One region of the Shewanella sp. 10N.286.52.E4 genome, then DNA from elsewhere that is predicted to be linked to it. Evidence: predicted binding sites of a transcription regulator. Region 1 holds the regulator's gene; the other holds the start of a gene.
What was found. The regulator MetJ, encoded in region 1, represses methionine synthesis genes. The targets are predictions, from matches to a motif close to TAGACGTCTAGACGTCTA.
Positions count from the first base shown of each region.

Region 2: the regulator MetJ is predicted to act here: its motif matches at 1,647-1,664, upstream of metK (methionine adenosyltransferase).

Region 1 is NZ_JBFRJJ010000069.1:12,670-16,104, forward strand. It holds gene AB4153_RS21105 (conjugal transfer protein TraF) at 1-656, shown strand, start outside; gene AB4153_RS21110 (sulfite exporter TauE/SafE family protein) at 747-1,487, opposite strand; gene metJ (met regulon transcriptional regulator MetJ) at 1,640-1,957, opposite strand; gene metB (cystathionine gamma-synthase) at 2,181-3,341, shown strand.
Region 2 is NZ_JBFRJJ010000010.1:37,689-41,123, reverse strand. It holds gene AB4153_RS05330 (MAPEG family protein) at 1-264, shown strand, start outside; gene metK (methionine adenosyltransferase) at 452-1,603, opposite strand; gene tkt (transketolase) at 2,182-3,435, shown strand, end outside.

The DNA of each region.
Region 1 (3,435 bases):
CTGATTTAGATTCTCAAGGTGTTGTACTTGCTGGTGGGGTGACAGATTTTGGTGTGGCGTTAAGTTTTCCGTTATCGATTGTGAACATGCCAGTAAGAGTGGGGATTTCACCTAAGTTTCAACGTATCGATACTTATCATTATTCAGTAAACGCCAATAATTTCGATGCCGATGATTTTGATGATGATAAGTACCGCAATAATGAGAACGTATTTAACCTTGATATCGGGGTCGCTTTTGAGCCATTAGATGCCCTTACTATCGGTTTATCAGCACGTAATTTATTCAGTAAAACTATCAAAACGGTGGAAGCGCAAGGCCGTGAATTTCATTATCAAGTGGAGCCATTAATTACTGCTGGCGCTGCATATGATTGGACATCGATAACCTTAACCACAGATATTGACCTCGTTGAACAGAGCCGATTTAAAGAGTTTGATGCCGTTCAGTATTGGCGCATGGGAGGGGAGTTTAAAGCAACAGACTGGTTGTCGCTTCGTATGGGCTACCGTCATGATTTGAAAGATAACAGTGTCGATATCTACTCATTTGGTACTGGCTTTGCCATTGGTCAAGCATTCAAGCTTGATATGAGTGGTAGCTATGGTGAAGATGACGCCATTGGGGCAGTACTACAAACCTCTTATCACTTTTAGGCTGGCTTGGTGTAGACTCGCTTCGAAGCAATCTATCCTATTTCTAGTGCATACCTAGTGCATGTCTAGTGAGTTACCTCTTAGCCACTTTTATCCTGCCGACAATTCAATTAATGACTTTATCGTCAACACTAAGGCACTTAAGCCGCACAATACCAATGTGGCTGTGCGCGTTTTTTGTTTATCTACTTTGTTGCTGAGTTTGCCCGCGACAAAACTGCCTAAAAATACTGATGGTAAGAGCATTAAAGACAACCAAACATGCTTCATTTCAACTAAGCCAACGATGAATAAAATGATCATTGCAATCATAGAGCTGAATACAAAGAAAATCGATAATGCCGCGCGAAATTGCGGTGCATCTTTTCCGGCTAATAAAATAGCCAAAGGCGGGCCACCAATAGCGGCAATATTACCGAAAACCCCAGAAAGAATCCCAGCGATAAATAGCGTGAAGCGATTGACTGGTGCGGTGATTTTATAAAAACTTAGAATGACAGCACTGGCAACAATAAAGGCAATAGCCAGACCTAATATGGATTGCGGCGCAAAGACCAGTAATGCTGCGCCAAGAAAGCCGCCAGGTACACGGCCAATGAGTGCATATTGAAGTCCGTTGAATTGCAGGGATGTGCGCTCACGTAATAAAGTAAGTAAAGCGATTGAAAAACCGCAAGCAATAACAGGGGCAGGTACAAGTTGGGGATCAATAATATATAGCAATGGGCTAGCAACAACAGCTAAGCCAAAACCAATAAGCCCTTGAGTGAGTGCACCGAGAAATATAATAGCCGATGCCAGCATCAAGGTTTGCGGATCGATAAATGCCATAGTGTTCTCTTTGAGTGCAAATTTGACTCAAGTATTGTCATATTGCGAAGAGGAGGGGGAGCTTATCAATGAAGGCTTACACCGTAATGTAAGCACAAAATTGATTTATTATCACACTTGCCAGTCAGCTTGAAAGCATACTGACAATAGACTTAGTCGTCTAAGTCTTCCCACTCAATACCCATTTGATCCATTAGTGCTTTTGCTTCACTTGGGATGCTATCAGGGCCTTCTTTAGATAAGTCATCATCATTTGGTAGAGGCTGGCCAGTGTACGCATGTAAAAAGGCTTCACACAAAAGTTCACTGTTGGTTGCATGACGCAAGTTATTTACCTGACGGCGAGTACGTTCATCGGTTAGCACTTTTAGTACTTTTAAAGGAATCGATACCGTGATTTTTTTAACTTGTTCATTTTTTTTGCCATGTTCGGCATATGGGCTGATATAGTCGCCATTCCATTCAGTCATTAACTCACCTTTATACGATAGATTCGTGGCAGATTTTAACTGCTTATTTATTACAGTCAAATTATTGCTGTTATTCTATAACGAATGCAAATAGATTTCTTTATGTTTAGACGTCTAAACGTCTAATTTGTGTTGACGATCTGATTTAGCTTAGGTACATTTAGCCATCTAGACATCTCTATGGTGTATTATTCATGAGTGTGTCAATCTTCAGGAGATTATTATGACCAAACATCGCGCTGCTACACTTGCCGTTCGCCAAGGTATCGAATCCGATACTCAATATGGCGCAGTAGTCCCGCCGATTTATCTTTCGACTAACTACTCGTTTGATGGACACACAAACCCAAGAGAATTCGACTACAGCCGCTCTGGTAACCCAACCCGTTGCGTTTTAGGTGAGGCAATAGCCAAACTTGAAAATGGTGCTACAGGTGTTGTGACATGTACCGGTATGGCAGCGATTACTTTAGTGACTAGCTTGCTTGGTCCTGAAGATTTATTAGTTGTACCACATGATTGTTATGGCGGCAGTTATCGACTGTTCACTAATCTTGCCAACAAAGGTCAATTTAAATTAATCGTAGTTGATCAAACTGATGATAAAGCACTGGCAGATGCGATTGCGCAAAAGCCTAAAATGGTTTGGTTAGAAACTCCGTCTAATCCGTTATTACGTGTTGTTGATATCAAAGCGATTGTGGCTGCGAGCCATAAAGTGGATGCTTTAGTTGTTGTTGATAACACCTTTCTTTCGCCTATCTTGCAACAACCGCTAGAGCTGGGCGCTGATATTGTGATGCACTCGACCACTAAATACATCAATGGTCATAGTGATGTGGTTGGCGGCGCTGTCGTGGCTAAAGATGCTGAACTTGGTGAGCTATTACATTGGTGGTCAAACACTTTAGGTCTGACAGGTTCAGCCTTTGATAGCTACCTAACTTTGCGCGGCATTCGTACATTGGCTGTACGTATTCGTGAGCATCAAATCAATGCACAACGAGTGATTGAAGTCCTTCAAGCCAGTGATGTTGTCGAAAAAGTATATTACCCAGGGTTAAAAGACCACCCAGGTCACGATATTGCCGCTAAACAGCAAAAAGGCTTTGGCGCTATGTTAAGTTTTGAACTTAAAGGTGGCGAAGCTGAAGTTGTTGCTTTCTTAGAAGCCTTATCAATATTCAGTGTTGCTGAAAGCTTAGGCGGAGTGGAAAGCTTAGTTGCCGTACCTGCGACAATGACACACAGAGCAATGGTGCCAGAAGCCCGATATGAGGCTGGTATTAAAGATACATTGCTGAGATTATCAGTCGGTATTGAAGATGCTGAAGATTTGATTACTGATATCCAAGCTGGTTTAGCTGCAGTTGCTGAGCTTTAAGCTAATAAATTAGATTGTCATAAGTTAAGTCAGTAAGATTTTATTGTTGCCATATTCAGTACATATGGCAGCGCAAAAAGTGGTTTAAGGAGTT
Region 2 (3,435 bases), on a different contig from region 1:
CTGCAAAGTGTTCTGCAAAATACCTTAGAACAATTTTGTATTGTGATGAGTGTGTATTTCTTATGGGCTTTCATTATGCCCGCTGACTATATGTCGTTAATTGGATTAATTTCGGTATTATTTTTTATCGGCCGAATATTGTTTATGCGCGGTTATGATAAAGGGGCGGGGGCAAGATCTATCGGCTTTAGCTTGACCTTTTATCCGTCGGTGTTAACTGTGGGCGCGATTATCATTTATCTTTTCTATCGTACTTTCACCTAGCCTGTAGTGTACATATCTATCTTGTACTGCCAATAGTTATCTATCTTGCACTGTACATAGTTATTTTGAACTCTAGATATCAAGTGAGATAAATTAAAGGCACAAAAAAACCGTCAATTGACGGTTTTTTATTGCTTAACTTAGCGTAAACAATTTACTTGGCATCAGCAGTCAATAAGTTTAAAACTTATAGACCTGCATCAGCGCGCAAGATTTCAGCTTTATCAGTTGCTTCCCAAGGGAACTCTTCACGACCGAAGTGACCGTATGCAGCTGTTCCTTGGTAGATAGGACGTGCAAGGTCTAGCATTGCTGTTAAGCCGTATGGACGTAGCTCAAAATGCTGACGTACAAGCTTAATCAATACATCTTCAGATACTTTACCAGTACCAAATGTTTCAATGCTGATAGATGTTGGCTCTGCAACACCAATTGCATAAGACACTTGGATTTCACAGCGGTCGGCAAGACCTGCAGCTACGATATTTTTAGCAACGTAACGCGCAGCATATGCAGCACTACGGTCAACTTTTGATGGGTCTTTACCAGAGAAAGCACCACCACCGTGACGAGCCATACCGCCGTAGGTATCTACGATGATTTTACGGCCTGTTAAACCACAATCACCTACCGGTCCGCCAATAACGAAACGACCAGTTGGGTTGATGAAGTATTTAGTGTCTTTGTTTAACCACTGAGATGGTAAAACAGGCTTAATAATGGTTTCCATCACGCCTTCAATCAAGTCTTCTTGGGTCACATCTTCACGATGTTGAGTCGAAAGCACGATAGCATCGATGCCTTTGATTTTGCCATTTTCATAAGCAAAAGTGACTTGGCTTTTCGCATCAGGACGTAACCAAGGTAAAGTACCATCTTTACGCACTTCAGACTGACGCTTCACTAATTTGTGTGCGTAAGTAATCGGTGCAGGCATTAATACGTCGGTTTCGTTACTCGCGTAACCAAACATAAGACCTTGGTCACCCGCGCCTTGTTCAGCTGGATCGCTACGGTCAACACCTTGGTTAATGTCTGGAGACTGTTTACCAATGGCATTTAAAATCGCACAAGAATCAGCATCAAAACCCATATCTGAATGGGTGTAACCAATTTCACGTACTGTTTTACGTGTGATTTCTTCGATATCAACCCAAGCAGAAGTTGTGACTTCACCGCCGACTAAAACCATACCGGTTTTAACGTAAGTTTCACAAGCAACGCGTGCTTTAGGGTCTTGCTCTAAAATTGCGTCTAATACCGCATCAGAAATCTGATCGGCGATTTTATCTGGATGACCTTCTGAGACTGACTCAGAGGTGAACAAGTGGTTTGCCATAGTTGGTAAATCTCGTCTTTTGGAATTTGAACGTGTAGAAGCATCTACATCTAGACGTCTATAATAATTCAAATCGGATTGGATAACACCCCTTAGAACTAATATAAGTTAATAATTGTGCAATCATTCAAATATTTATAAAAATCCATTTTTGACTGTTTTAGATATCAATAAATTAATCTTATGAAATTTATGCAGTTATTTAACTTTTTAGCTCCAACCTTAAGGTTTAAATGGGCGGTAATAGAACAATTATTTTAGTTGAGTATTATTAGTTTTGACTGTTTTAATACGTTTATTGGCAATAAATATTCACATCGTTTAGTACGCAGAACGGTGATTTTGGATCAGGCATTCTTTATGGAATGTTGAGTATGGGTGTAAAAAGTTATATAAATGTTAGCGCTAACATGATATAAATTTAAGCCGTTTAATATCTTATTTAGCTGGGGCTTGGTAGTCAGATGCAAAAAATTGCGACTTATATCTAATAATAATTTGCGTCCCATCGCTGAGTAGGGGAAAATATGTCCCCACAATTGCCCGCTAGACCTCATCATCAACAAGCAGGAGAGAGCATGTCATCTCGTAAAGAACTCGCTAACGCAATCCGTGCATTAACCATGGATGCTGTTCAAAAAGCCAATTCTGGCCACCCAGGTGCACCAATGGGGATGGCTGACATCGCTGAAGTGCTATGGAATGACTTCCTTAAGCACAACCCAAACAACCCAGAATGGGTTGATCGTGACCGTTTTGTATTATCAAATGGCCATGGTTCAATGCTTATCTACTCTTTACTGCATTTAACAGGTTATGCATTACCTATTGAAGAATTGAAGAACTTCCGTCAGCTTCATTCTAAAACCCCTGGTCATCCTGAATATGGTTATACGCCAGGTGTTGAAACCACAACGGGCCCATTAGGCGCAGGTATCAGTAACGCTGTCGGTATGGCGATTGCTGAAAAAACCTTGGCTGCTCAGTTTAATCAACCTGGTCACGATATCGTTGACCACTTCACTTACTGTTTCTTAGGTGATGGCTGTTTGATGGAAGGTATTTCTCATGAAGCATGTTCATTAGCAGGTACTTTAGGTCTTGGTAAGCTTGTGGCTTTCTGGGATGACAATGGTATTTCTATTGATGGTCATGTTGAAGGCTGGTTCACCGATGACACGCCTAAACGTTTTGAATCATACGGCTGGCACGTTATCGCAGACGTAGATGGACACGATAGTGATGCAATCCGCGCTGCTATTGAAGAAGCGAAGTCTGTTACTGATAAGCCAACAATGATTTGTTGTAAAACGACCATTGGTTTTGGTTCGCCAAATAAGTCAGGTAGTCATGATTGTCACGGCGCACCACTGGGTGATGCTGAAATCGCTGCAGCACGTGAATTCCTTGGTTGGGATCACGGTGCATTTGAAATCCCTGAAACTGTTTATGAAGGTTGGGATGCAAAAGATTCTGGCGCTTCAAACGAAGCAAGCTGGAACGAGAAATTTGCAGCTTATACTGCCGCTTTCCCTGAGCTAGCAGCTGAATACAAACGTCGTGTTATCACAGGCGAGCTTCCTGCAGAATTTGAAGAAAAAGCCAACGCATTTATTCAAGAATGCCAAGATAAAGCAGAAGGCATTGCAAGTCGCAAAGCTTCACAAAACGCCATCGGTTTCTTCGGCGAAATGTTACCTGAACTGTTAGGTGGCTCTGCTGACTTAGCGGGTTCAAACCTGACTCTTTGGTCTGGTTCAAAAGGTATTCAAGACGATCCTGCGGGCAACTACATCTACTACGGTGTGCGTGAGTTCGGTATGAGTGGCATT